Regions from separate parts of the Streptomyces sp. NPDC018263 genome, predicted to be linked through region 3. Evidence: riboswitches for the same ligand, from Rfam matches in the RefSeq annotation. Region 3 holds a riboswitch; each other region holds the start of a gene.
The links. Region 3 has a riboswitch for cyclic di-AMP ahead of ACZ3HQ_RS04610 (transglycosylase SLT domain-containing protein). Riboswitches for the same ligand answer to the same signal wherever they lie in the genome.

Region 1 (9,680 bases), on a different contig from region 3:
GGGCCGTGCTGCCGGAGGAGCTGCCGCCGCTGCCCGCGCTGACCCGGGCCGAGGGCGAGCTGATCGACCGTTACCTGGAGGCGGCCGACCTGCTGGGCCGGGCCAACCCGGCCCGGCACGGGGACACGTACCGGGCCCTCAGGGCCGCGCAGGCGCTGGTCCGCACGGCGGCCGCGCTCCGCGACGCGCTCGCACTGATGCACGGACGGGGCGAACGGGAGCTGCACGGGCGCACGCTGGCACACGCCCTGCGGGTGCTGGACGGGGAGCGCCGCACCGCGCGCGTCGCGCTCCCGCCCGACGGTGTCGGCTGACCCGGACACCGCCTACGGCCGGACGGGGCCCGGCGTGTCGTCCGCCGAGCCGAAACAGGCCGAACGTGCTACCGCCGACCGGTGTATCTCCGGGCCCGTTTCCGGGCCCGCCGACTTGCGCGCGAAGCCCCCTGCGGGCCGCAGCGCGGCGACCGAAGCCCAGGTCCGGGGCCGTGGAGGGGAGTTGACGGCGGCTCGGACACACCCCTGTCCACCCGAACGGGTGAGTGGTGAGTAACACCACAAACCCCCGGTTCCATTGGGATTTTCGGACAGGAGTGGGCCAAGATCCCTGACTGACGACAAGACCCCGCCACAACGGCGGGGCGCATCCGGGCGGACGCCGAGTCCTGCCGCCACCCGGATGACCGGTCGACAGAAGTGCATCGGCAGGAGTGGAGGACCCGAGCAAGCCGGGTCGCCGGGACGGATGTCCGCGAGTCGCGGACGATCGTGCCGAGCAGCCCTTGGGGTGAAGCCGTGGTGACACGGCCGGGCAACTTCGCCAGCCCGAATCCGACAGGTCATCCTTCACAGGCGGCTGACGAAGGGTTGCGCATGACTGCGCTCAATCGTGTCCCGTCGCTGATGGCTCGGGCCGGCACCGCCTCGGCCCTCACCCTGGCCGCCGTGGGCGGCTCGATCATGGTGCCGGGTCTGGCCACCGACGCCTCCGCCGCGACCACCGCGTCGAAGGCACTGAAGGTCGCGGCGTCCAAGAAGGGCGCCCCCTACCGCTACGGAGCCACCGGGCCGGGCCGCTTCGACTGCTCGGGCCTGACGCTGTACTCGTTCAAGAAGGCCGGCAAGAAGCTGCCGCGCACGGCAGCCCAGCAGTACAACAAGACGCACCACATCTCCTCGGGCCGCCGCAAGGCCGGTGACCTGGTGTTCTTCCACTCGGGTTCCAGCGTCTACCACGTCGGCATCTACGCCGGTAAGGGCAAGATCTGGCACGCGCCGAAGACCGGGGACGTGGTGCGGCTCCAGAAGATCTGGACCAAGAGCGTCTGGTACGGCCGGGTCAACTAGGTCCGGCGGGACACGGCCGGGGACGGCCTCAACGGGCGTACGCGCGCCCCGAGGCCGCTCCCGGCGCCCACCGGGGCCCACCGGGGCCCTCAGTCGGCCCTCAATGGGCTCTCAGCGGGCCGGAGAGGGCTCCGGGCAGGCCGTGGCGGGCCGCGGCTGGCTCGGCACGCACCAGGGCAGCTCGACGAAGACCGTCTTGCCGCCCTCGCGGGTCGGGCGGACGCGCAGCTTGCCGCCGCACTCGACGGTGAGGCACCGGATGATGGCCATACCGCGCCCGTTGTCCTGGGCGACGGCGGCCGGAAGTCTCTTCGGCATCCTCGGGTGGCTGTCCGTCACCCCGATGAGCAGCAGCTCGTCACGGGCCAGTACGACGTCCACGGTGAAGGTGGGCGACTGGCCCAGGGTGTGCTGGACGGCGTTGGTGGCCAGTTCGGAGACGATGAGGCGCACGGTGTCGGTGACCTCGTCGTCCGCGGGGAGCCCCCAGCTCGCCAGCGTGCCCACCACGTAGGACCTGGCCGTGCGGACCGAGGCGGGATCGCTCGGCAGAGTGACGGATGCTTCCAGATGGTCTGCCATGGCGAAGTCGTCCCTTTCCCACGGGTGCGCCCGCCGTCCTCCCACGGGCCGCGCGGCGACGCGGGGCGGAGGTCGGGCATGATCCCGCTCTGGTGCCTGCACGCCAGCCTGCCATCACGGAAGCGGTCCGGTGAACCAACCCCCCAGATACGCGGACATCTGTCGCTCAACGGGGTGAACTCTGCGACGCGAGACCGTATTTGACGGGGTTTTTCCGGGCCTCAGCAGGGCCGAACGGCGGTGATGACCCGTACGGCCCGTTCGATGTCCGCCTCCGACAGGTCCGCGCGCGCGGTCAGCCGCAGCCGGGAGACGCCGTCCGGGACGGACGGCGGGCGGAAGCAGCCCACCGACAACCCCTCGGCCCGGCAGTCCGCGGCCCAGCGCACGGCGGCCTCGGGGGACGGCGCCCGTACGGAGACCACGGCCGCGTCGGGCCGTACCGCCGCGAGGCCCTCGGCGGTCAGCCGGGCGTGCAGTTCGGCGGCGACCGCGCGGACGCGGGCCGGGCGCTCCGGTTCGCGCCGGAGCAGGCGCAGCGCGGCGAGCGCGGCGCCCGCCGCGGCGGGGGCGAGGCCGGTGTCGAAGATGAACGTCCGCGCGGTGTTGACCAGATGGCCGATCACCCGCGCCGGGCCCAGCACCACCCCGCCCTGGCTGCCCAGCGACTTGGACAGCGTCGCCGTGGCCACCACGTCGGCCGCGCCGGCGAGCCCCGCGGCGTGAACCGCGCCCCGGCCGCCCTCCCCGAGGACGCCGAGGCCGTGGGCGTCGTCCACGACCAGTCCGGCTCCGTGTTCCCGGCAGGCGCGGGCCAGCGGGCCGAGGGGCGCCGCGTCGCCGTCGACGGAGAACACCGTGTCGGAGACGGCGACTGCCTCTCCCTGATGGGTCGCCAGGACCTTGGCCACGGCCTCCGGCTCGGCGTGCGCGACGACCTGGGTGGTGCCGCGCGCCAGGCGGCAGCCGTCGATGAGGGAGGCGTGGTTGCCCGCGTCGGAGACGATCAGCGAGCCGTGCGGGCCGAGCGCGGTGACGGCGGCGAGGTTGGCCGCGTAGCCGGAGGACAGCACGAGGCCCGCCTCGAAGCCGCAGAACTCGGCGAGTTCGGTCTCCAGGCGGGCGTGCAGCTCGGTGGTGCCGGTGACCAGCCGGGAGCCGGTGGCGCCGCCGCCCCAGGTGCGGGCCGCCCCGGCCGCGCCCTCGGTGACCTCCGGGTGGCGGGCCAGGCCCAGGTAGTCGTTGCTCGCCAGGTCCAGCAGGGGCGAGTCGGCGGGGCGGGGGCGCAGGGTCCGCAGGAGTCCGGCGCGGCGGCGCGCCTCGGCCTGCTCGTCGATCCAGCCGAACGCCATGGCTCCTCCGGGGGCTTGCTCTGGTGGGCGCTTGTGCAGACACCAGATTTTGTAGACAACAGACAGACACTAGCGGCGGGGAGAGCCGCCCATGATGTGGCAATACCCACACGGTGAACCCGGGTCGTTGTGCGAAGTCTCCTTGGCCCGGAGCGGTCGGGTAGGACAGGATCAACCCTCATGGACCTGCTGAACACGCTGGTGGACAAGGGACTGCGGCGCGAGACGCCGACGCGCGAGGAAGCGCTCGCCGTGCTCGCCACCTCCGACGACGACCTGCTCGATGTGGTGGCCGCGGCCGGCAAGGTGCGGCGGCACTGGTTCGGCCGCAGGGTGAAACTCAACTATCTGGTCAACCTCAAGTCGGGCCTGTGCCCGGAGGACTGCTCCTACTGTTCGCAACGCCTGGGCTCCACGGCGGGCATCCTCAAGTACACCTGGCTCAAGCCCGACCAGGCGTCCGAGGCGGCGGCCGCCGGGCTCGCCGGGGGCGCCAAGCGGGTCTGCCTGGTGGCGTCCGGGCGCGGTCCCACCGACCGGGACGTGGACCGGGTCTCGGACACCATCAAGGCCATCAAGGAACAGAACGACGGTGTCGAGGTGTGTGCCTGCCTGGGCCTGCTCTCCGACGGCCAGGCGGAGCGGCTGCGGGCGGCGGGCGCCGACGCCTACAACCACAACCTCAACACCTCCGAGTCGACCTACGGCGACATCACCACCACCCACACCTACGCCGACCGGGTGGACACGGTGCACAAGGCGCACGCGGCCGGTCTCTCCGCCTGCTCGGGTCTGATCGCGGGCATGGGTGAGCGCGACGAGGACCTGGTGGACGTGGTGTTCGCGCTGCGCGAGCTGGACCCGGACTCCGTTCCGGTGAACTTCCTGATCCCGTTCGAGGGCACCCCGCTGGCCAAGGAGTGGAACCTCACCCCGCAGCGCTGTCTGCGCGTCCTGGCGATGGTCCGCTTCGTCTGCCCGGACGTGGAAGTGCGGATCGCGGGCGGCCGTGAGGTGCACCTGCGTTCGCTCCAGCCGCTCGCGCTGCATCTGGCCAACTCGATCTTCCTCGGTGACTACCTGACCAGCGAGGGCCAGGCGGGCAAGGCCGACCTGGACATGATCGCGGACGCCGGGTTCGAGGTGGAGGGCGCGGACCAGGTGACGCTGCCGGAACACCGGGCGGCTGGCGGCGGGGGCGGCTGCGGGTCGCACGCGGCGGCGGGCGGGTGCGGGCCGGACGCGGAGGCTTCCGGGTGCGGGCCGCACGCCGGGGGCGGGGTCTGCGGTACGGCCCCGGTCGCGGCCGAGGCGCCCGCGTCCGCCGAGCCGCGCACCGACCTGGTCGCCGTGCGCCGCCGGGGTGCCGGGACGGACCTCGCGCCCAATGCGTGACCCGGGTACGGCCGAGCTGCTGGAGCTGGACCGGCGGCATGTGTGGCATCCGTACGGTCCGATGCCGGGCCGGAGCGAACCGCTCGTCGTGGAGTCGGCGAGCGGGGTCCGGCTGCGGCTGGCGGACGGCGCGGAGCTGGTCGACGGGATGTCGTCCTGGTGGTCGGCGATCCACGGCTACCGGCATCCGGTGCTGGACGAGGCCGCGCGCGAGCAGTTGGGGCGGATGAGCCATGTGATGTTCGGCGGGCTCACCCACGAGCCCGCCGTACGGCTGGCGAAGCTTCTTGTCGACATGTCGCCCGAGGGGCTCGAGCACGTCTTCCTGGCGGACTCCGGGTCGGTGTCCGTCGAGGTGGCCGTCAAGATGTGCCTCCAGTACTGGCGTTCGCTCGGCCGCCCCGGCAAGCGGCGCCTGCTGACCTGGCGCGGCGGGTACCACGGCGACACCTGGCACCCCATGTCGGTGTGCGATCCGGAGGGCGGTATGCACGGGCTGTGGTCCGGCGCGCTGCCCCGCCAGGTCTTCGCGGACGCGCCGCCCGCCGGCTACGAGGAGGCGTACGCGGAGCACTTGCGGTCCCTGATCGAGCGGCACGCGGACGAACTGGCCGCCGTGATCGTGGAGCCGGTGGTACAGGGCGCGGGCGGGATGCGGTTCCACTCCCCCGCGTATCTGCGGGTGCTGCGCGAGGCGTGCGACGCGCACGGCGTACTGCTGGTGTTCGACGAGATCGCCACCGGCTTCGGGCGTACGGGCGCGCTGTTCGCGGCGGAGCATGCCGCGGTCTCGCCCGATGTGATGTGCGTGGGCAAGGCGCTGACCGGCGGTTACCTCACGCTGGCGGCGACCTTGTGCAGCGCGCGGGTGGCCGACGGCATCTCGCGCGGCGAGTTGCCGGTGCTCGCGCACGGACCGACCTTCATGGGCAACCCGCTGGCCGCCAACGTGGCGTGTGCCTCGCTGGAACTGCTGCTCGGGCAGGACTGGCGGGGCGAGGTCAAGCGGATCGAGTCCGGCCTGCGGGAGGGTCTCGCCGGGGCCGCGGAGCTGCCCGGCGTCCGGGACGTGCGCGTGCTGGGCGCCATCGGGGTGGTCCAGCTCGGTCACGAGGTGGACATGGCGGCCGCGACGCGGGCCGCCGTGCGGGAGGGCGTGTGGCTGCGCCCCTTCCGCGATCTGGTCTACACGATGCCGCCGTACGTCACGGACGACGCGGACGTGGCACGGATCGCGCGCGCGGTGTGCGCCGCGGCGCGGGAGGGATGACATGCCGGTACTGGTGATCACGGGCACGGGCACGGAGATCGGCAAGACGATGGTGACGGCCGCCGTGGCGGCCTCCGCTGTCGCGGCCGGCCGCTCGGTGGCCGTCCTGAAGCCCGCGCAGACGGGCGTGGGTCCGGACGAGCGCGGCGACGCCGACGAGGTGGTCCGCCTCGCGGGTCCGGTCACGGCCCGCGAACTGGCCCGCTACCCCGACCCGTTGGCCCCCGCCACGGCCGCCCGCCGCTCCGGGCTCCCTCCCGTCCACCCCCAGGACGTGGCGGAAGCCGCCGCCAAGCTCGCCACCGACCACGACCTGGTCCTGATCGAGGGCGCGGGCGGCCTCCTGGTCCGCTTCGACCCCGCGGGCAACACCCTCGCCGACGCGGCGGCCCTGCTGAACGCCCCGGTCCTCCTGGTCGCCCCGGCCGGCCTGGGCACCCTGAACGCGACGGAGCTGACGGCCCGCGAACTGAAGCGCCGCGAGCTGGAGTTGACCGGCGTGGTCATCGGCTCCTGGCCCCCCTCCCCCGACCTCGCCACCCGCTGCAACGTCACCGACCTCCCGGAGGTCGCGGGAGCCCCCCTCCTGGGCGCCCTCCCCCAGGGCACCGGCACCCTGCCCCCTGCGGACTTCCGCACCCAGGCCCCGGCCTGGCTGTCCCCCCGCCTGTGGGGGACGTGGGACGCGGACGGGTTCCGGGAGCGGGAGGGGGTGGCCTAGGAGCGTACGGATTCCTCCCCTGCCGCATCCGCCGCTCCACCGATTGCCGAACACCGTTTCAGGTGTGGTTCGGGTCACACTAGGCTCGGGCGTGGTCGTGGAGTCGGGCTGTCGAGGCGTTGGGGAGTGCATCTTGTTCACATCTGCTGCTCAGGACGCGCCGGGCGCGGTGCCGGGCCGGGGGACGGTGGCGCGGGCCCGGGGGCTGACCAAGGCGTACGGGACCGGGGAGACGGCCGTGGTCGCGCTGGACTCGGTGGACGTGGACATCGCGCGGGGGAGGTTCACCGCCGTGATGGGGCCCTCGGGGTCGGGGAAGTCGACGCTGATGCACTGCCTGGCCGGGCTGGACACGGTCTCGGCCGGGCAGGTGTGGCTCGGGGACACCGAGATCACAGGGTTGAAGGACGCCGAGCTGACCCGGCTGCGCCGGGACCGGATCGGGTTCGTCTTCCAGTCGTTCAATCTGATCCCCACCCTGACGGCGGCGGAGAACATCACCTTGCCGATGGACATCGCGGGCCGCAGGCCCGAGCCCGGCTGGGTGGACCAGGTGATCGACCGGCTGGGGCTGCGGGACCGGCTCGGGCACCGCCCGGCCCAGTTGTCCGGCGGCCAGCAGCAGCGGGTCGCGTGTGCGCGGGCGCTGGCCTCGCAGCCGGAGCTGATCTTCGCGGACGAGCCCACCGGCAACCTGGACTCCCGCTCGGGTCTGGAGGTGCTGGGCTTCCTGCGCAGCGCGGTGGACGACCTGGGGCAGAGCGTGGTCATGGTGACGCACGACCCCGGTGCCGCCGCCCACTCCGACCTGGTGCTCTTCCTCGGGGACGGCCGGATCGTGGACCGGATGGAGCGGCCCACGGCGGACACCGTGCTGGAGCGGATGAAGGCGTTCGACGTGGTGCGGGGCCGGCTCGGCGACGACGCCGTGGCGCGGGAGGACTGAACCACCGTGCTCAAGGCGACCCTGAGAAGTTTTCTCGCGCACAAGGGGCGGCTGGCGCTCTCCGCGCTGGCCGTCGTGCTGTCCGTGGCGTTCGTCTCGGGAAGCCTGATCTTCTCCGACACGGTGACCCGTACCTTCGACCGGCTGTTCGCGTCCACCGCGGCGGATGTGACGGTCGGCCCGAAGCAGGACCTGCGCTCCCCCGTCCCCGGCGGCGCGACACAGACGGTCCCCGCCGGCCTCGCGGGCCGGGTGGCTAAGGTCCCCGGTGTCGCCGAGGCGCACGCCGACGTGTCGGTGCAGAACGTCACGGTGGTCGACAGCCGCAACCGGTCCGTCGGCCCGACCACCGGCGCCCCGACGATCGCGACTTCCTGGCACGTGACCGACCGCAGCCCGGTGGAGCTGACCTCGGGTCACGCCCCGCGCGGCGCGGACCAGGCGCTGCTGGACGCGGACACGGCGGGCAAGAAGCACGTCGGCATCGGAGACACGCTGACCGTGCAGGCCCAGCCGGGCACGTTCCGGGTACGGGTCGTCGGCATCGCCACCTTCCGCACCACCAACCCCGGCGCCGCCCTGGTCTTCCTGGACCAGGCCACGGCCGGGAAGCAGTTGCTGGGCTCGGCGGACAAGGCCACCGCCATCTCGGTGCAGGCCGCGCCGGGCGTCACCGACCCGGAGCTGAAGAACCGGGTGGCCGCCGCGATCGGCAGCGGTGGCTACGAGCTGCGGACCGCCGCCGAGCAGGCCAAGTCGGCGGCGGCGAACCTGGGCGGCTTCCTCGACGTGATCAAGTACGTGATGCTGGGATTCGCCGGGATCGCGGTGCTCGTCGGCGTCTTCCTGATCGTCAACACCTTCTCCATGCTGATCGCCCAGCGCACCCGGGAACTCGGCCTGCTGCGGGCGCTGGGCGCGGACCGGCGTCAGGTGCGGCGCTCGGTGCTGCTGGAGGCGCTGCTGCTCGGCGTGGCGGGCTCCACGCTGGGCCTCGCGGCCGGGATCGGGATGGCGTACGGGCTGATCCGGCTGATGAGCCTGTTCGGGATGAACCTGAAGGCCACCGAGATGGTGATCGGCTGGGGCACGCCGGTCGCGGCGTACGTGGTCGGGGTCGGCGTCACCTTCGTCGCCGCGTACCTCCCCGCGCGGCGGGCGGCGACGGTGTCGCCGATGGCGGCGCTGTCGGACGCGGAGATCGCCGGGGTGGACAAGCCGCTGACCGGCCGGGCGATCGCGGGCGCGGTCATGGGCGTGGCCGGGGCGGCGGCGCTGGCCGGGTGCGTGGCGGCGACGAAGGCGGCTCCGGCCGCCGCGCTGCTGGGGCTCGGCGTGGTGCTGACCCTGATCGCCATGGTGATCGCCGGACCGCTGCTGGTGCGGCCGGTGATCCGGGTGCTGGGCGGCGCGTTCCCGGCGCTGTTCGGCTCGGTGGGCCGGATGAGCCAGCGCAACGCGCTGCGCAACCCGCGCCGTACGGGCGCCACGGCGGCGGCGCTGATGGTGGGCCTCGCACTGGTCGGCGGGATGTCGGTGGCGAGCGCCTCGATGTCGGCCTCCTTCGACCGGCAGATCGACCGCACCCTGGGCGCGGACTTCATCGTGCAGAGCGCCAACTTCACCCCGTTCAGCGCCGATGTGCGGCGCACGGTGCAGGGGACGGAGGGCGTCGGGCTGGTCGTACCGCAGCGGATCACGCCGCTCGCGGTGCGGATGCCGGACGGCAAGCGGGTGCAGACGACCGCCTCCGCGTACGGTCCGCGGCTGGACGACGTCGTGCACCTCACCTACGCGAGCGGCGGCACCGGGGCCGCGCTGGCGGACGGCCGGCTGGCGATGGACGCCGGGTTCGCGCGGGACCACGGGGCGCGGACGGGCAGCGTGCTGCCGGTCGAGTTCCCCGGCGGCAAGGTGGTCCCGCTGACGGTCGGCGCGCTCACCAACCTGGATTCGCCGGAGGGCTTCGGCACGCAGGGCGGCATCTTCCTGGGCCTCGGCACGGTCGAGAAGTACGTCCCCGGCGGCCAGGACTCGGTGCTCTATGTCAACGCCGCGCCCGGCACCG
Region 2 (9,680 bases), on a different contig from region 3:
AAAACCGCGGTTTCACTCGACCGCCACCGCTTGCGAAGGGACGTACATGCCCATGGGTCACACGACCACAGCCCAGGCAGGCTCCGGGGGCCTGACAGCGACCGAGCACCGCCTGGCCAACGGTCTGCGCGTGGTGCTCTCCGAGGACCACCTGACCCCCGTCGCGGCGGTCTGCCTCTGGTACGACGTCGGCTCCCGCCACGAGGTGGCGGGCCGCACCGGCCTCGCGCACCTCTTCGAGCACCTGATGTTCCAGGGCTCGGGCCAGGTCAAGGGCAACGGCCACTTCGAGCTGGTCCAGGGCGCGGGCGGCTCGCTCAACGGTACGACGAGCTTCGAACGCACCAACTACTTCGAGACGATGCCCGCCCACCAGCTCGAACTCGCCCTGTGGCTCGAGGCCGACCGGATGGGCTCCCTGCTGGCCGCGCTGGACGACGAGTCGATGGAGAACCAGCGCGACGTCGTCAAGAACGAGCGCCGTCAGCGCTACGACAACGTCCCCTACGGCACCGCCTTCGAGAAGCTGACCGCCATGGTCTACCCCGAGGGCCACCCCTACCACCACACCCCGATCGGCTCCATGGCCGACCTGGACGCGGCCACGCTGGAGGACGCCCGCGCGTTCTTCCGCACCTACTACGCGCCCAACAACGCGGTGCTCTCCGTGGTCGGCGACATCGACCCCGAGCAGACGCTGGCCTGGGTCGAGAAGTACTTCGGCTCCATCCCCGGCCACGACGGCAAGCCCGCCCCGCGCGACGGCTCGCTGCCCGAGGTCATCGGGGACGAGCTGCGCGAGGTCGTCGTCGAGGAGGTCCCGGCGCGCGCCCTGATGGCCGCCTACCGGCTCCCGGAGGACGGCACGCGCGCGTCCGACGCGGCCGACCTCGCCCTCACCGTCCTGGGCGGCGGCGAGTCCTCCCGCCTCTACAACCGCCTGGTGCGCCGCGACCGTACGGCCGTCGCCGCCGGGTTCGGCCTCCTCCGGCTGGCCGGCGCCCCCTCGCTGGGCTGGCTGGACGTGAAGACCTCCGGCGACGTCGAGGTCCCGGTCATCGAGGCCGCCATCGACGAGGAGCTGGCCCGCTTCGCCGAGGAGGGCCCGACCCCGGAGGAGATGGAGCGCGCCCAGGCCCAGTTGGAGCGCGAGTGGCTGGACCGGCTCGGCACCGTCGCGGGCCGCGCCGACGAACTGTGCCGGTACGCCGTCCTGTTCGGCGACCCGCAGCTCGCCCTGTCCGCCGTCCAGCGGGTCCTCGACATCACCCCCGAGGAGGTCCGCGAGGTCGCCAAGGCCCGCCTGCGCCCGGACAACCGCGCCGTGCTCGTCTACGAGCCGAAGTCCCCGGAGGCCGTCGAGGACATCGACCTGCCCGACGACCCGGAGCACGAGGCCACCGTAGAGGCCGGCAACCACGACGAGGAGACGGCCAAGTGACCGAGCTCGCCCCCATGGAGTTCCACCCCCAGCCGCAGGCCGGCGAGGCCAAGCCGTGGGCGTTCCCGGCGCCCGAGCGCTCCACGCTGGACAACGGCCTGACCGTGCTGCGCTGCCACCGCCCCGGCCAGCAGGTCGTCGCCGTCGAGGTGCTGCTCGACGCCCCCCTGGACGCCGAACCGGCCGGTCTCGACGGCGTCGCCACCATCATGGCGCGCGCCTTCTCCGAGGGCACCGACAAGGACTCCGCCGAGGAGTTCGCCGCCGAGCTGGAGCGCGCGGGCGCCACGCTGGACGCGCACGCCGACCACCCCGGCGTCCGGCTCAGCCTGGAGGTGCCCGCCTCCCGCCTGGAGAAGGGCCTCACCCTGCTCGCGGACGCCCTGCGCGCCCCCGCCTTCGCGGAGAGCGAGATCGAGCGCCTGGTCCGCAACCGCCTGGACGAGATCCCGCACGAGCTGGCCAGCCCGGCCCGGCGCGCCGCGAAGGAGCTGTCCAAGGAGCTGTTCCCGGCCTCCGCGCGCATGTCCCGGCCGCGCCAGGGCACCGAGGAGACCGTCGAGAAGATCGACGCGGGCGCCGTCCGCGCCTTCTACGACCGCCATGTGCGCCCCGCCACCGCCACCGCGGTGGTCGTCGGCGACCTCGACGGCATCGACCTCGACGCGCTGCTGGCCGAGACCCTGGGCGCCTGGACCGGCACCCCGGGCCAGGCCCGCCCGGTGCCGCCGGTGACCGCCGACGACACCGGCCGTGTGGTCATCGTGGACCGGCCCGGCGCCGTGCAGACCCAGCTCCTCATCGGCCGGATCGGCTCCGACCGGCACGACCGCGTGTGGCCCGCCCAGGTGCTCGGCACGTACTGCCTCGGCGGCACCCTCACCTCCCGCCTGGACCGCGTCCTGCGCGAGGAGAAGGGCTACACCTACGGCGTGCGCGCCTTCGGCCAGGTGCTGCGCTCCGCCCCGGACGGCACCGGCGCCGCGATGCTCGCCATCAGCGGCTCCGTGGACACCCCGAACACCGGCCCCGCGCTCGCGGACCTGTGGACGGTGCTGCACACGCTGGCGGCCGAGGGCCTGACCGACGCCGAGCGGGACGTGGCCGTGCAGAACCTCGTGGGCGTGGCCCCGCTGAAGTACGAGACGGCCGCCGCCGTCGCCGGCACCCTCGCGGACCAGGTCGAGCAGCACCTCCCCGACGACTTCCAGGCGGAGCTGTACCGCACGCTGGCCGCCACCGGCACCGTGGAGGCCACGGCCGCCGTGGTGAACGCCTTCCCGGCCGACCGTCTGGTCACGGTCCTGGTCGGCGACGCCGCGCAGATCAAGGAGCCCGTCGAGGCGCTCGGCATCGGCGAGGTGAAGGTGGTCTCGGCCGAGTAGGCGGACGCGAGTGGGTCCTGATGGCACACAAGTCGTCAGGGCCCACACGCGTGTTCGGGAGCATCCTCGAACACCGGTCACCAAATGTCCGGATTGGGGCGGAGGTTACCCCCTCTGACGTGTGGGATGCGCTACAAAAGTCCGGACCCGTTTGAAGATCCGCTCCGGTCCCCTTTAGCTTCTTCCGGGCTGTTCGTCAGGCAGTGCGCCGCGCCCGCGGCACCGGACAGCCATCGCCGAGTCCCCCGTAGGGGGAGCCGGGGACCCACCGCAGTCCCTGGGGTGAATCGGGCGCCCGCGCTGATGCGAGGGCGGCCGTAGGAGACCTTCCTGCTCCGAACCCGTCAGCTAACCCGGTAGGCGAGAGGGAAGGAAAGGAACAGCCTGCTCATGGCGTTCATGTGCGCCACCGGGAAGCACCGCAAGCCCGGCCGGGTCAAGCGCACCACCGCTACGGCGGCCGGTGTCGCGGCCCTCACCACCGGTGTCGTCGGCACCCTCTCGGCCTCCCCGGCGCTCGCCGCGGACAACTCCGTCGAGAACACCGGCCTCACCCCCGTCATCGCCGTCAGCGACACCCTCGCCGACGAGATCGCCGCGCAGGCCACCGCCCAGAAAGCGTCCGCCGAGCGCAAGGCCGCCGAGGAGGCCGCCGAGCGCGCCGCCGCCGAGCGGGCCCGCGAGGCCAAGGAGCGCGCCGCCCGCAAGGCCGAGCGCGAGCGCCTCAACTCCTTCGTCATGCCGATCACCGGCTCCTACGTCTCCACCGCCTACCAGTCCTCCAGCTCCCTGTGGTCGTCCGGTTCGCACACCGGCATCGACTTCCACGCCGCCAGCGGCACCGCGGTCCACGCGGCCGGCGCCGGCACCGTGGTCTCCGCCGGCTGGGGCGGCGCGTACGGCAACGAGATCGTGATCAGGATGGCCGACGGGATGTACACCCAGTACGGGCACCTGTCGTCCATCGGCGTCAGCGTGGGCCAGCGGGTCGTCCCCGGCCAGCAGATCGCCCTGTCCGGCGCCACCGGCAACGTCACCGGCCCGCATCTGCACTTCGAGGCCCGTACCGGCCCCGACTACGGGTCCGACGTCGACCCCGTCGCCTACCTCCGCAAGCACGGCGTGAACGTCTGACCCTCCGGTCCCGAAAAGCCCCGGCCCACCCGGCCGGGGCTTTTCGCTGCGCGATTTCCCCCGGGTGCTGTCCAACGGGTGCTGTCCAAAAAATAGCCATGGATTCCGGTAGGCCATCGGAAATCCTCGCGCATTGTCATAGAGTCACGGGACAAGCGCTGTCGCCGGCGTTTCACGGGCATTAAGGCGGAGGTGGGTCATGCGAATTCCGGCGCATTCGGTGTGCACGGCGATCCGGGACGACATCGTCGCCGGGGTCCACGAGCGCGGCGGCCGGCTCACCGAGGAGGTCCTCGCCCGCCGGTACGGCGTCTCGCGTGTCCCCGTCCGCGAGGCGCTGCGCACGCTGGAGGCGGAGGGCTTCGTGGTGACCCGGCGCCACGCGGGCGCCTGCGTGGCCGAGCCCAGCGAGCAGGAGGCCGCCGACCTGCTGGAGATGCGCCTGCTGCTGGAGCCGCTCGGTGCCGCGCGGGCCGCCCAGCGGCGCACCGAGGCCCATCTGAAGGTGCTCCGCGGCCTGGTCAGACTGGGTCAGGAGCGGGCCGGGCTCGGCAACAGCGACGACCTGCGCGCGCTGGACGGCTGGTTCCACGAGACGCTCGCCCAGGCGTGCGGCAGCCACGCGCTGACCTCGGCGCTCACCCAGCTCCGCCGCAAGATCGCCTGGATGTACACGGTGGAAGGCCCGGCCGGGCCACCGGAGACCTGGGCGGAGCACGGCGCGATCGTGGACGCGGTGGCGCGCGGCGACAGCGAGCGGGCGCGGGCGGTCACCGCGCTGCACACCGAGCGCGCGACCCTCGCCCACCGGCTGCGCACCGCCCCGGGCGACCGCGCCCGGCACGCGCAACATGCTGTAAACACAGCGGGACTCCGGAATTAACACGGGCGCTGTATACAAAGAGGGATATTCGCGTGCCGGGCAATTGTGCTGCCCTTTTCCGGCGTGCCGTCAATTGCCGACGGCGCGCAATTCGAGGTGCCTGAACGAACGCGCGGAAACACGGAAGCCGCGCCGCCCGCAAAAGGAGCGACGCGGCTTCCGCCGAGAATGCGGTCAGACCGTCTCGGGCAGCTCGTCCAGGCCCTCGGCGACCAACTTGGCCAGCCGGTCCAGCGCGGCCTCCGCGCCGTCGGCGTCGGAGGCGAGGACGATCTCCTCGCCACCCTGGGCGCCCAGGCCCAGGACGGCCAGCATCGAGCCCGCGTTGACCGGGGTGCCGCCGGACTTGGCGATCGTGACCGGGACGCCTGTGGCCGTGGCGGCTCGGACGAAGATGGAAGCGGGGCGGGCGTGGAGGCCCTCGGCCCAGCCGACGTTGACGCGGCGCTCAGCCATGTGATGCTGCCCTTCAGTCTCTCAGGTTGTCTAGACCAGTTTCCCATACGGCGAAGCGTGCCCGGAGCGGCACTTCACCGCCCCGGAACCTCTCCGTACCGGCCGTCGGACCGCGGCCTCGGCCCGACTTCCGTGTCCCACACACTGCCTCGCGCCGTACGCCCGCGCGAGCCGTACCCTGGGGCCCATGCAGACCCCGGCGGACCGGCAGGACCGGCACGAGTACCCCGCCCACTGGGAGGCGGACGTGGTGCTGCGCGACGGCGGGACCGCGCGCATCCGGCCCATCACCGCCGACGACGCCGACCGTCTCGTCAGCTTCTACGAGCAGGTGTCCGACGAGTCGAAGTACTACCGCTTCTTCGCGCCGTACCCGCGGCTCTCCGCCAAGGACGTGCACCGCTTCACGCACCACGACTTCGTGGACCGGGTGGGGCTCGCCGCCACCGTCGGCGGCGAGTTCATCGCCACCGTACGCTACGACCGCATCGGCGCCGACGGCCTGGCCGCCTCCGCCCCGGCCGACGAGGCCGAGGTCGCCTTCCTGGTGCAGGACGCCCATCAGGGCCGGGGTGTCGCCTCCGCGCTGCTGGAGCACATCGCGGCCGTCGCCCGTGAGCGCGGCATCCGGCGCTTCGCCGCCGAGGTGCTGCCTGCCAACACCAAGATGATCAAGGTGTTCACCGACGCCGGGTACACCCAGAAGCGCAGCTTCGAGGACGGCGTGGTCCGGCTGGAGTTCGGGCTCGAACCCACCGACCGCTCGATGGCCGTGCAGCTCGCGCGGGAGCAGCGGGCCGAGGCCCACTCGGTGCGGCGGCTGCTCGCCCCCGGCTCCGTCGCGGTCATCGGCGTCGGCCGCGCGCCCGGCGGGGTCGGCCGCGGCGTCCTCGGCAACATCCGGGACGCCGGGTACGCGGGCCCGCTGTACGCGGTCAACAACGCCTTCCCGGACGGCTGTCACGAGGTCGACGGGGTGCCCGCGCACCGCTCGGTGAAGGAGATCGAGGGCCCGGTGGACGTGGCCGTGGTCGCCGTACCGGCCGACGCGGTGCCCGCGGTGGTCGCCGAGTGCGGTGAACACGGGGTGCAGGGACTCGTCGTGCTGTCCGCCGGGTACGCCGAGAGCGGGCCCGAGGGGCGGGAGCGGCAGCGGGCGCTGGTCCGGCAGGCGCGGGCCTACGGCATGCGGATCATCGGCCCCAACGCCTTCGGCGTCATCAACACCGCCGAGGACGTACGGCTCAACGCCTCCCTCGCGCCCGAGATGCCCCGGCCGGGCCGCATCGGGATGTTCGCCCAGTCCGGTGCCATCGGCATAGCCCTCCTCTCCCGGCTGCACCGGCGCGGGGGAGGGGTCACCGGGGTCACGGGCGTCTCCACCTTCGTCTCCTCCGGCAACCGCGCGGACGTCTCCGGCAACGACCTCCTCCAGTACTGGTTCGACGACCCCGACACCGATGTCGTCCTCATGTACCTGGAGTCCATCGGCAACCCCCGCAAGTTCACCCGGCTCGCCCGGCGCACCGCCGCCGCCAAGCCGCTCGTCGTGGTGCAGGGCGCGGGCTCCGCCCCGCAGGGGCACGCCGTACGGGCCACCCGGCTTCCGCACGCCACCGTGTCCGCGCTGCTGCGGCAGGCCGGGGTGATCCGGGTCGACACCATCACCGAACTGGTCGACGCGGGGCTGCTGCTGGCCCGCCAGCCGCTGCCCGCCGGGCCGCGCGTCACCATCCTCGGCAACTCCGAGTCCCTCGGCGTCCTCACCTACGACCGCTGCCTGGCGGAGGGGCTGCGGCCGTCCCGCCCGCTGGACCTGACCACCGGCGCGACCGCCGCCGACTTCCACCGGGCGCTCGCCCACGCCCTCGCGGACGACACCTGCGACGCCGTCGTGGTCACCGCCATCCCCGCGATCGGGGAGGGCTCGCCGGACGACGCCGAGCTGGCGGAGGCGCTGCGCTCGGCGGCAGCCGCGGTGCCGGGCAAGCCGGTGCTGGTCGTGCACGTCGAGCTGGGCGGGCTCGCCGAGGCGCTGTCCGCCGCCACCAGCACCGCCCCGCGGGCGGGCGCGCCCGTGCTGCCTCCCGTGCCGGTGCCGGACGGCGCCGCCGAGGAGGACGGCCCCCGGCTGATCCCGGCCTACCCCGCCGCCGAACGCGCCGTGCGCGCGCTGGCCGAGGCCGTCCGGTACGGGCAGTGGCGCCGCGAGGCCGCCGACCCCGGCAAGGTGCCGGAGTACGACGACATCGACGAGCGCAAGGCCGCCGAGATCATCGCCGGGCTGCTGGAACGCGGCGAGGGGTTCGCCGTCGGCCCCGAGGACACCCGCGAGCTGCTCGCCACCTACGGCATCCACGTCCGGCCCGCCCTGCCCGCGCCCACCCCGGACGCCGCCGCGTCCGCCGCCCGCTGCCTCGGCTACCCGGTCGCCCTCAAGGCCACCGCGCCCCATCTGCGGCACCGCGCCGACCTCGGCGGGGTCCGGCTCGACCTCGCCGACGAGGAGCAACTACGCCGCGCGTACGCTGAGTTGACTGAGCTGTTCGGCCCGCCGGAGCAACTGCGCCCGGTGGTGCAGGCCATGGCGCCCAGGGGCGTGGACACCGTCGTACGGGCCGTCATCGACCCGGCGGCCGGCGCGGTGCTGTCGTTCGGGCTGGCCGGAGCCGCCTCCCAGCTCCTGGACGACATGGCACACCGCCTGGTCCCCGTCACCGACCGCGACGCCACCTCCCTCATCCGCTCCATCCGCACCGCCCCCCTCCTCTTCGGCTGGCGCGGCTCCACCCCCGTCGACACCCCCGCCCTGGAAGAACTGCTCCTCCGCGTCTCCCGCCTGGTCGACGACCACCCCGAGGTGGTCGCCATCACCCTCGAACCCGTCGTCGTCGCCCAGCACGGCATCACGGTCCTCGACGCCACCATCCGCCTGGCCCCGCCCCCGGCCCGCAACGACCTGGGCCCCCGCACGCTGCCGGCGTACTGAGCGGATACCGCCGCGGGAACAAAGCGGGAACAAAGGGGGAACCAAGGGGGTCGGGATACGGCCGGGGCCCGTGCGCGGGTCGTCCCGACTGGCCCGGAGTGCACCTGGCCACGGATTAGGATGGACGCCATGGCCAAGACCAGTACGACGACCCAGGGGCTTCGCGCGGCGATCGAGCGCAGCGGCTACTACCCGGCCCTCGTGGCCGAGGCGGTGGAGGCCGCTGTCGGCGGCGAGGCCGTCCGGTCGTACCTGGTCCACCAGGAGACCACGTTCGACCAGAACGAGGTCCGCCGCCATGTCACCGTCCTCGTCCTGACCGCCAACCGCTTCATCGTCAGCCACACCGACGAGCAGGCCGCCGACGGCACCTCCCCGACGCCGTACGCCACCACCTCCACCGAGTCCGTGAAGATCGGCCGGATCTCCTCCGTCGTGGTCAGCCGGGTGGTGGCCAACCCCGAGCAGTACAAGCCGGGCACCCTGCCCCGCGAGGTCGTCCTCACCATCGGCTGGGGCGCGGTCAGCCGCCTCGACCTGGAGCCCGCCGCCTGCGGCGACCCGAACTGCGAGGCCGACCACGGCTACACCGGCAGCTCCACCGCCGACGACCTCAGCCTGCGGGTGAGCGAGGCCGGGGACGGCCCGGAGACCGTGCGCCAGGCGCTCGCCTTCGCGCAGTCCATCTCCGAGGCGACCGCGGACGTCACCCGCTGATGTCCCAGCCCTCTCCCTGGGACGCCCTGGAACCCCTCGCCGTGTCCTCCGCCCCGCTGCCCGAGTACGGCCACGGCTCCCTCGCCGACCTGCTGCCCACCCTTGCCGCCGGCCTGGGCGTCCCCGGCATGACACCGGCGATCACCGAGCTGACCCCCGCCGACCGGGTCTGCGTCTTCCTCGTGGACGGCCTCGGCTGGGAGCTGCTGCGTGCCCACCCGGACGAGGCGCCGTTCCTGAACTCCCTGCTGGGCAGCTCGCGCGGCGGTACCGGCCGCCCCCTCACCGCCGGTTACCCGGCGACCACGGCGACCTCGCTGGGCTCCGTCGGCACCGGTCTGCCGCCCGGCGCGCACGGCCTGCCCGGCTACACCGTGCGTGACCCGGACACCGGCCGGCTGATGAACCAGCTCCGCTGGCAGCCCTGGACCCCGCCGCACGCCTGGCAGCCGTACCCCACCGTGTTCGAGCTGGCCGACCGCGCCGGGGTGCACGCCGCCCAGGTGTCCTCGCCGCACTTCCAGAACACCCCGCTCACCAAGGTCGCGCTCAGCGGCGGCACCTTCGTCGGCAGCCTCGCCGGCGAGGAGCGCATGGACCTCGCCGCCCAGCAGCTCGCCGCCGGGGACCGCTCGCTGGTCTACACGTACTACGCCGAACTCGACGGCGCCGGTC
Region 3 (9,680 bases):
GCTTGGTGCGCGGGTCGGCGGAGGAGTCGCCCTGGCCGGAGCCCATGGTGCCCTGGAGGCTGCCGAGGTCGGGCAGGCCGAGGTCGGTGCTGACCTTGACGGTGCCGGACATCCGCTGGACGTCCGACTTGGCGATCTTCTCGACGAGCTGCTGCGCGGTGATCTTCGGCAGGTCCGGGTCGCCGGAGGCGGCGAGCGCCGGGACCAGCCCGATGGTGGCGGCCGCGACACTCACCACCGCGACGGGCACGACGTACCGGGCGGCCTTGCGGCGTCCGGTACGCGGGTCCGCGTCGGGGCCGGTGCCGGTCGCGTGGTCGGATTCGTACGGTGCCATGTCTGCCTTACCTCCGTCGTCGGCGGCGGCTGCGCTCTATGGGGTCCACCTGAGCCGCCATTCTCACCCGGATCGGTGAGGAGTGGTGGTTTCCCTGGTTCCCATCACACCAATTCCGCAGTCCTCAGGCGTCAGCCCACGGAGCCAACTCGGCGTACACCTGCGGTATGACGTACGGACCGGGCGCCCGCACCGACCCGTAGGGGTCGTACGAGCGCCCGTGCGCGCTAGCCCGCCCGGTGCACCACGGCGTCGCACAGTTCGATCAGGGCGGACTTGGCGGTGCAGTCCTTCAGCGGGGCGAGGGCCGCGCGGGCCTCCTCCGCGTACCGGACCGCGTCGCGGCGGGCCTGCTCCAGCGCGGGGTGGGCGCGCAGCGCGGTGAGCGCCTCGTCGAGCCGGGCGTCGTCACTGAGGTCGGAGTCCAGCAGCTCGCACAGCGCGAGGTCGGCGGGCTCGCCGAGCCGGGCGGCACGCTCGCGCAGCCGGAGCACGGGCAGCGTGGGCACGCCCTCGCGCAGGTCGGTGCCGGGGGTCTTGCCGGACTCGTCGGAGTCGGAGGCGATGTCCAGCACGTCGTCGGCGAGCTGGAAGGCGACGCCGAGCCGCTCGCCGTACTGGGTGAGCACGTCGACCACGCTCTCCTCGGCGCCGGACATCATGGCACCGAACCGGCAGGACACGGCGACCAGCGAGCCCGTCTTGCCGGAGAGCACGTCGAGGTAGTGCTCGACCGGGTCGCGGCCGTCCTGGGGACCCGCGGTCTCCATTATCTGGCCGGTGACGAGACGCTCGAAGGCGAGGGCCTGCACCCGGACGGCCTCGGGGCCGAGATCGGCGAGTATCTGCGTGGCGCGGGCGAAGAGGAAATCGCCGGTGAGCACCGCGACCGAGTTGCCCCAGCGGGTGTTGGCGCTGTCCACGCCGCGCCGCACGGCCGCCTCGTCCATGACGTCGTCGTGGTAGAGCGTGGCCAGGTGGGTCAGCTCCACGACGACGGCCGAGGGCACGATGCGCGGGGCGTGCCGGTCGCCGAACTGGGCGGCCAGCAGCACGAGCAGCGGACGGAACCGCTTGCCGCCGGCCCGCACCAGGTGCTGGGCGGACCCGGTGATGAAGGGGACGTCGCTCTTGGTGGCCTCTAGCAGGCCCGCCTCGACAGCCGCCAGTCCGGCCTGGACATCGGCTTCCAGTGCCTGGTCCCGCACGCTCAGCCCGAACGGCCCGACGACGGTCACGAGGTTCTCCTGTCTGCTGGTGTCTGCTGGCGACTTCACGGCTTGTCGATAGGTCGCTGCCATCAGTCAAGGCAGCGTATCCGGTCCTCTTTCGATCACCGATCGCACCCACCGGTCCAGCTCGTGAGGTATCGGATTTCGTCCGTCATGTACCGAATGGGTGGACAACGGCCGGTGCAGGGGGATTCGGTCGGGCGATCCGACACCACGGGGGTCACACCGGGCCAACGAGCGGGAGGGTCCGAGAGGTTCCGTCTGCGGGGGACCGACACTCCCTAATACCCACAGACGGCTCAAATGCACATAATCCCCCATGTCTGATTTTGCGTATTTTGCGATTCCGTGAGTTGGCTCACGCGGACCGCCCTGACGCGCCTACCCCCCAAAGCCCCCCTCTCACCCCCTTCTTACCGTGCGCGGTACGGAAGTTGAGGATTGGCGGACGCAAAGGATCAAGTAGGCCATTTGGGACAGACCAAGGTCAACTAGCGCTTTGGGTGAATCCACTACTTGTTCCGGACATGTGCGGTCGCATACGTTCCCGCCCTGTCAGGCGAACGCCGAATCCTGCCGCGCCTGGCACACCCACTCACGAACTCATTCGTACGGCAGGAGCGGGGGACCCAGGTAAGCCGCCGGACCGGTGCGACCCATGTCGCGCCGGGACGGCTCGGGGTGAAGCCGAAATCGTCCCCGGTGTCCGACGGGCACCGGGGACGACGCGGCCGGGCACCTCCCCGCCCGAACCCGACAGCTCACCTCGCAGGCGACGGAGAGGAAACACCGACATGTCTGCTGCTGCTCAGCCGCGCCGTGCCCGCACCAAGCGCCTCGTCCGCACGCTCGCCGTCGCCGGTACCGGTGCCGCGATGTTCGCGCTCCCCCTCATCGGCGCCACCAGCGCCTCCGCCGCCCCGGCCGCCAAGCCCGCCGCCGCCTCCGCCGTGTACCCGAACAACCTCGACGGCTGGATCCGCCAGTCCCTGGCGATCATGGCCGAGAAGGGCATCCCGGGCACCTACAACGGCATCCACCGCAACGTGATGCGCGAGTCCTCGGGCAACCCGCTGGCCATCAACAACTGGGACATCAACGCCATCAACGGCACCCCGTCCAAGGGCCTGCTCCAGGTGATCGACCCGACCTTCCGCACGTACCACGTCGCCGGCACGTCCTTCGACCCGTACAACCCGGTCGCCAACATCACCGCCGCCTGCAACTACGCGTACCACCGCTACGGCTCGATCGACAACGTCAACGGCCCGTACTAAGCCGGTACAGCCGCCGAACCACGCCCCCGTCGCACGCCTCGCGCGTGCGGCGGGGGCCGTCGGCGTCAGCGGGGGAACAGGCGCTCCAGGACGACGGCCACCCCGTCGTCCTCGTTGGAGAGGGTCACCTCGTCGGCCACCGCCCTCAGTTCCGGGTGGGCGCCGGCCATGGCGACGCCGTGGGCCGCCCACTGGAACATCGGGATGTCGTTCGGCATGTCCCCGAAGGCCACCGTGTCCGCGCGGCCGAGGCCCAGGTGCTCGGCGGCCAGCGCCAGCCCGGTCGCCTTGGTGATGCCGCAGGGCTGGAGTTCCACCGTGCCGGGTCCCGACATGGTGACCGTGGCCAGCGAGCCGACGACCGAGCGGGCGGTGGCCGCCAGTTCGTCGTCGGACAGCCGGTCGTGGCGCAGCAGCACCTTGCTGATCGGCGCCCGCCAGAGCTGCTCGCGCCGCTCCACCCGTACGGCCGGCAGGGTCGGGTGCGGCATGCGGTAGCCGGCCTCGATCAGGGTGAGCCCGTCCACACCGTCCTGGTCGGCGGCCGCATGCACCTGGCCGACCTCGGCCTCGATCTTGCCGAGCGCGGTCTCGGCCAGCTCCCGGTCCAGCCGGACCGACCACAGCAGGGTGCCGGTGGCGGCGTCGTACACCTGGGCGCCCTGCGCGCACACCGCGAGCCCCGTGCCGCCGAGCGCGGCCAGCAGGGGGCGTACGCGGGGCGCCGGGCGGCCCGTCACCACCAGGTGCCGGGCACCGGCGCGTGCCGCCGCCGCGAGCGCGGCGAGCGACCTGGCGGAGACCGTGTCGTCGCCGCGCAGCAGCGTCCCGTCCAGGTCGGTGGCGATGAGCGAGGGACGGGAGCGAGGGGAGGGTGCGGCCATGACCAGAGAATACGGATCACCGGTCCTCCCGACTCACCACCCCGGTACCGGAGTTGACGCGTCGCTCAGCTCCGCGCGCCATGGGCCGCCGCCAGGTGTTTCGCCAGCCTCGGGGAGGCGAATTCCGTACCGCACACGAAGCGCATCACCGGGCCGTACGAAGCTGCCGCGGGCAGGCCGGTGAAGTAGAGGCCGGGCAGCGAGGAGACGTAGCCGGGGCCCAGGCGCGGGGCGCCGCGGGTGACCGCGAGGTCCGTGCGCAGGCCGGGGCCGAGGAAGTCCAGGGCGGCCAGGTCGACCCGGTAGCCGGTGGCCGCGATGACGTGGTCGGCGGTGAGCCGGTCGGTGCGGCCGCCGTGGGTGCGCACGGTGAGCACCGGTGCGCCGTCCACCGTCTCGGCGGACACCACCCGCGCCACCTCCTTCACCTGCACCCGCCCCTCGAAGCGGTCCCGCAGCCACCAGGCGCCGAGCGGCCCGAGCACCCGGCGGACCAGATGGTGCCGGGCGCCCTCGGGCAGGAAGCGGTAGGGCTGGGCGTAGTAGCTGAGCGCCCACAGCGACCAGGCGCGGCCGAACGGCGACTCGGGCCGGAACCTCGGCTGCTTCCAGGGCGGCGCGCCGAAGGCGACCTTCCCCCTCCCGCGCGAGACGACCCGTACCGCCGCGCCCGCCTCGGCGGCGAGGGCGGCGGTCTCCAGCGCGGACTGGCCGGCGCCGACGACGATCAGCTCCTTGCCCGCGAACCGGCCGAGGTCGTGGTGGAGCGAGCTGTGCGTGACCGGCGCCGGCCCGTCGAAGGCCGCTCCGGCCAGCTCCGGCGGCAGGTGGGCGAAGCCGGAGAGCCCGGTGGCGACCACCACCGCACGCGCGGCGAACTGCTCCCCCGAGTCCAGCTTCAGCTCGAACCCGCCGGGGCGCCCCCGCTCGACCGACACCACCCGGACCCGCTCCAGATCCGGCACCAGCCGCCGCTGGAACCACTCCCCGTACGCGATGAAGGTCTCCGCCGGGATGATGTCCTCGTCGGTGACCAGGCGCCGCACGCCGGCCGCGTCGCAGTAGTCGGCGAGCGTGTGGCCGGGCTGCGGGCAGTCGAGGCTCGATGCGGCCGGCGTGGATTTCAGCAGCATCCCCTCCGGCATGTGCGCGCGCCAGCTCACCATGGGGTCGCCGAAGACCCGTACGGGGAGGCCGCGCGCCCGCAGATGGGCGGCGGTGGACAGGCCGTACGGCCCGGCCCCGATGACTGCAACCGGTCGGATCACGAAGTCCCTCCCCAGGACGCTGTGCGCCACGTGCGTGGCCTTGCCTACTTCGTGGAGTGCGAGGTGCCGCCGCCCCGGCGGCTGGTCCGCCAGAGCTGGTAGAGATGCTTCGCGCCGGGGCGGCCGAAGCGGGCGAGCATCGTGAGGAACGGCATCGGGTCGTCGCCCGCGAGCCACGCCAGCTCCGTGCCCTCGGCCCGCGCGGGGGCGGACGGCGTGGTGTAGCCGCTGCGCCGGTAGGCGAGCAGGGCGGGCAGGTCGATGTTCTCCACGACGAACCGCCGCCCGGCCCGCTGCTCCCCCTCGGGCACGGCCCGGCCGGTGAGGTTCAGATGCAAAGCCCGTACGACGTCCACGCCCGACTCGCTCTCGAAGAGCCGGAACTGGGCGCCCATCCGGGGGTTGAAGTCCAGCAGCTTGTACTGGCCGTCGCGGCGGTCGAAGCGCAGGTCGAGGTCGGCCACCCCGGCGAAGCCGAGCCGCTTCACGAACCTCGTCGCCAGGTCCGCGAGTTCGGGGTTGTCGACCACGTAGGCGTGGGCCGTCATGCCCGCGTGCGGGGGCCAGGAGCGGACCTTGACGCCGGTGAAGACGGCGAGCGGGTTGGCGTCCGCGTCGAAGCAGGCGTGCACGATCCAGTCCTCGGCCGCCTCCCTCGGCAGGTACTCCTGGAGGATCACCCCGGGGTCGTCGCCCCAGTCGCGGGCCAGGGCCAGCAGTCCGGCGCGGCTGCCGATCCGGGTGGTGCCGCCGACCGCCGGGCGGCTGCGCCGGACGAACGCCTCCCGGTTCTTGGCCACCACCGGGAAGAGCGCCTCGTCCGCGAAGGCCACGACCTGGTCGTACGAGGTCGGGAAGACGGTCGTGGGGCTGGCGACACCGTGCTCCTCGCACAGCTCGTGCAGCCCCTGCTTGCTGGCCAGCCGTCTCGGCAGGGCCGGGTCGACGGGCGGGAAGAGGAAGGTGCCGGACAGCTCGTCCTGGTGCTCGGCGATGAGAACGGCCGCTTCCTCGTCGGTCGGGATCAGCACGGCCGGGCGGCCGATGCGGCGCCCGATCCGGCGCAGCCCCTCCACCAGGTGCTCCGGCTCCTCCGCGCCGGTCGTCGGCCAGACGAACGCCCGCCGCAGATAGCGGGAGGCGGCGGCCGGGGTGTACGGGTCCTCGGTGATGGCATACATCGGCACGCCCAGCCGGCCGAGGCTGCGGATCGCGCCGACGCCGCCGTGGTGCAGCGGATATCCGCCGAACTTGACTATCAGGCCAGGCACTTCGCGGTCCGCCTCGATGGGCGCGCCAAAGCGTCTTCCGGCCACGGGTCCCCCCACGTGTCCCCCTTTTGGACCGGACCCACCCCGTCCGTGTCCCCCGAAGGACGCTAAGCCGGAACACTTCCCTCCGACAAGCACTACTCGGACGTTGCGAACTCTTTAGACATGCCCCCCACCGGCCGTCGCACCCTGCCCAACACACCGGTTCCGGCCGTAACGTGTGGCCCGACGCTATGGATCATCAACCCAGGCCGACGCGGATGAGAGTGAGGCAGCACCCCATGCCCCCCGTGCCACCGTTCGACGTTCCCGAGGGCGACCCCTTCGGTCCGCACAACCTGCCCTATGGCGTGTTCTCGCCGTCCGGCAGCACTGATCGCCGGATCGGCGTCCGGCTCGGCGACCATGTGCTGGACGCGGGCGCCGCCGCCCGTGCGCTGGACTTCCCGCACGCGGACATGCTCTGCGCGCCAAACCTCAACCCGCTGCTGGCCTCCGGTCCCGCCGTCTGGGCCGAGGTGCGCGCGGCGCTCACCGACTGGGTCACCCGGCCCGCGCACCGGGCCGCCGCCGAGCCCCACTTCCACGAGCTGTCGCAGATCACGCTGCACCTGCCGTTCGAGGTGGCCGACTACGTCGACTTCTACGCCTCCGAGCACCACGCCCGGAACGTCGGGCAGATCTTCCGTCCCGACTCCCCCGACCCGCTCACCCCCAACTGGAAGCATCTGCCCATCGGGTACCACGGCCGCGCGGGCACGGTCGTGGTCTCCGGCACCGATGTGGTCCGCCCCTCCGGCCAGCGCAAGGCCCCCGCCGACCCGGCCCCGGTCTTCGGGCCGTCGATCCGGCTCGACATCGAGGCGGAGGTCGGCTTCGTGGTGGGCGTGCCCTCCGCGCAGGGCACCCCGGTCCCGCTGACCGCGTTCCGCGACCACGTCTTCGGCCTCTGCCTGCTCAACGACTGGTCCGCGCGCGACATCCAGGCGTGGGAGTACGTGCCCCTCGGCCCCTTCCTCGGCAAATCCTTCGCCACCTCGGTCTCGGCGTGGATCACCCCGCTGGCCGCGCTGGACGACGCGCGGGTGGCCCCGCCCGAGCGCACCCACCCGCTGCTGCCCTACCTGGACGACTCCGCCCCCGGCGTCGAGCCCGGCGGCTACGACCTGCGGATCTCCGTCGCGATCAATGGCCAGGTGGTGGCCGAGCCGCCCTTCTCCACCATGTACTGGACCGCCGCCCAGCAGCTCGCCCACCTCACGGTGAACGGCGCCTCGCTGCGCACCGGTGACCTCTACGCCTCCGGCACGGTCAGCGGGCCGGCCGAGGGGCAGCGGGGGTCGCTGCTGGAGCTGACCTGGAACGGGCGCGATCCGCTCGAACTCCCCGATGGGAAGCGGGCGTTCCTGGAGGACGGGGACGTGGTGACCTTCACGGCCTGGGCACCGGGGAAGGACGGCGGGCGGATCGGGCTCGGGGAGGTCGAGGGGCGGATCGTCAGCGGCTGAGGCGGGCGCGGGCCGGGGGCGGCCGGGGGCCGGAGCCGACGGGGGGCGGCTGTGCCGTACGCCTGTCTTCGGCGGGCGCGGGCCGTCATACTGACGGCGTACACAACAGGCGGCGCGCACCCTGCTCCCCAGCGGGCCGTCCCCCTTCCGACCAGGCACGTCCGACAGGAACCGGAGCCCCGGCATGACCGTCTGCCTGCTCCTGCTGACCGTCCTCGCCCTGACGGCCGCCGTACCGGCGCCCCGGGCGCTGACCCGTGCCGACTGGCCGGAGCGGGAGCCGGTGGTGGCGCTGTGGGTGTGGCAGTGCCTGGTCGCCACGGTGCTGCTGTGCTGCCTGACCGCGCTGGTCCTGGGCGCGGCGGCGGTCTTCCACACCGTGCGCGACCATGTCTTCGCCCCGGCTCCGCCCGCCGTCACCGCCGCCTACGATCTGTCGGCCGCGCCCTTCTGGGCCGCCGCCCTCACCCTGCTGCTGGCGGCCGGTGCGGCCTGGACCACGGCGATGCTGGGCCGCGAGCTGACCGAGGCGCGGCGGCGGCGCGGGGCGGCCCGCGCCCGGCTGCGGGAGCGGGCGCCGGACCTGCCGGGCGGGCTGCCCCCGGCGCGCGGTCCGCTGCTGGTGCTGGAGGACGAGTACCCGGACGCCTGGTGGATGCCCGGCCATCCGGCCCAACTGGTGGTGACCACGGGCGCGTTGCACCGGCTCACCGGGCATCAGGTCGACGCGGTCCTCACCCATGAGCGGGGGCACGCCCGCGCCCACCACGACTGGCTGCTGCATCTGTCCAGCGCGCTCGCCACGGGCTTTCCGCGCATCCCGCTCTTCGCGCACTTCTGCGACCAGACGCACCGGCTGGTGGAGCTGGCCGCCGACGACACCGCCTCCCGGCGCTGCGGGCATGTCACCACCGCGCTGGCCCTGATCGAGCTGAACCAGCACCGGGGCGTGCTGTCCTGCGCCTCCAGCCGCCGCCTGCTCGGGGAGCGGGTCGACCGGCTGCTGGAGCCGCCGCCCCGGCTGCCGCGCGGACACCGGGCGCTGACCACGGCCCTGGCCGCGCTGGTGCCGTTGCTGCCGCTGCTGATCACCTTCGCGCCGGGGCTGACGGCACTGGCGTGAGCCTGCTGGTCAGGACCAGTCGGGCTCCTCCTCGCCCTCGGGCCAGTGCAGGTCGGGGGAATCGGCGGCGGGGACCGGGGCGGGAGCGGCGGCCGGGGTCTTCGGTGCGGCTTCCGGGGCGCCGGCCGGGGCGGACTGGGCCTCCAGCACCGCGAGCACCCCCTCCCCGTAGGTGGCGAGCTTCTTCTCGCCGACCCCGTTCAGCGTGCCCAGCTCGGCCACCGAGCGGGGCCGGCTGGTGGCGATCTCGCGGAGCGTGGCGTCGTGGAAGATGACGTACGCCGGGACGCCCTGCTCCTTCGCCTGTTCCGCGCGCCAGGCGCGCAGCGCCTCGAAGACGGGGACCAGCTCGGCCGGCAGCTCGGCCGCGGCGGTCCTGCCCTTGCGGTCGCCCCGGCCGGCGGCCCGGGCGGTGGTCGGGCGCTTGGGCTCCTTGCGCAGCGGCACCTCGCGCTCGCGGCGCAGCACCTCGCCGCTGGCCTCGGTGAGCACCAGCGTGCCGTACTCCCCCTCGACGGCCAGCAGCCCCTGCGCGAGCAACTGCCGCACCACGCCGCGCCATTCGCCTTCGGCGAGGTCGTCGCCGATGCCGAAGACGGAGAGCTGGTCGTGGTCGAACTGGATGACCTTGGCGGTGCGCTTGCCGAGCAGGATGTCCACGATCTGCACGGTGCCGAACTTCTGGCCGCGCTCGCGCTGGAGCCGGACCACGGTGGAGAGCACCTTCTGCGCCGCCACCGTGCCGTCCCAGGTCTCCGGGGCGGTGAGGCAGGTGTCGCA

Region 1: linked by a shared signal. The riboswitch ahead of ACZ3HQ_RS27515 (C40 family peptidase) and the one ahead of ACZ3HQ_RS04610 (transglycosylase SLT domain-containing protein) in region 3 are both predicted to bind cyclic di-AMP.
Region 2: linked by a shared signal. The riboswitch ahead of ACZ3HQ_RS14965 (M23 family metallopeptidase) and the one ahead of ACZ3HQ_RS04610 (transglycosylase SLT domain-containing protein) in region 3 are both predicted to bind cyclic di-AMP.

The regions. Positions count from the first base shown of each region.
Region 1 covers NZ_JBVHFA010000010.1:98,770-108,449, reverse strand. Annotated here, with positions in the region: gene ACZ3HQ_RS27520 (hypothetical protein) at 6-314, shown strand; cyclic di-AMP (ydaO/yuaA leader) riboswitch at 687-869, shown strand; gene ACZ3HQ_RS27515 (C40 family peptidase) at 873-1,346, shown strand; gene ACZ3HQ_RS27510 (ATP-binding protein) at 1,458-1,928, opposite strand; gene ACZ3HQ_RS27505 (8-amino-7-oxononanoate synthase) at 2,150-3,280, opposite strand; gene bioB (biotin synthase BioB) at 3,461-4,675, shown strand; gene ACZ3HQ_RS27495 (adenosylmethionine--8-amino-7-oxononanoate transaminase) at 4,668-5,945, shown strand; gene bioD (dethiobiotin synthase) at 5,947-6,666, shown strand; gene ACZ3HQ_RS27485 (ABC transporter ATP-binding protein) at 6,800-7,612, shown strand; gene ACZ3HQ_RS27480 (ABC transporter permease) at 7,619-9,680, shown strand, end outside.
Region 2 covers NZ_JBVHFA010000004.1:565,588-575,267, reverse strand. Annotated here, with positions in the region: gene ACZ3HQ_RS14975 (M16 family metallopeptidase) at 47-1,441, shown strand; gene ACZ3HQ_RS14970 (M16 family metallopeptidase) at 1,438-2,826, shown strand; cyclic di-AMP (ydaO/yuaA leader) riboswitch at 3,051-3,204, shown strand; gene ACZ3HQ_RS14965 (M23 family metallopeptidase) at 3,217-3,960, shown strand; gene ACZ3HQ_RS14960 (GntR family transcriptional regulator) at 4,160-4,843, shown strand; gene ACZ3HQ_RS14955 (HPr family phosphocarrier protein) at 5,018-5,299, opposite strand; gene ACZ3HQ_RS14950 (bifunctional acetate--CoA ligase family protein/GNAT family N-acetyltransferase) at 5,487-8,288, shown strand; gene ACZ3HQ_RS14945 (DUF5998 family protein) at 8,418-9,005, shown strand; gene ACZ3HQ_RS14940 (alkaline phosphatase family protein) at 9,005-9,680, shown strand, end outside.
Region 3 covers NZ_JBVHFA010000001.1:974,521-984,200, forward strand. Annotated here, with positions in the region: gene ACZ3HQ_RS04600 (LolA family protein) at 1-337, opposite strand, end outside; gene ACZ3HQ_RS04605 (polyprenyl synthetase family protein) at 565-1,575, opposite strand; cyclic di-AMP (ydaO/yuaA leader) riboswitch at 2,160-2,359, shown strand; gene ACZ3HQ_RS04610 (transglycosylase SLT domain-containing protein) at 2,364-2,846, shown strand; gene ACZ3HQ_RS04615 (HAD family hydrolase) at 2,912-3,730, opposite strand; gene ACZ3HQ_RS04620 (FAD-dependent oxidoreductase) at 3,796-4,998, opposite strand; gene ACZ3HQ_RS04625 (carboxylate--amine ligase) at 5,043-6,269, opposite strand; gene fahA (fumarylacetoacetase) at 6,560-7,777, shown strand; gene ACZ3HQ_RS04635 (M56 family metallopeptidase) at 7,962-8,900, shown strand; gene recQ (DNA helicase RecQ) at 8,910-9,680, opposite strand, start outside.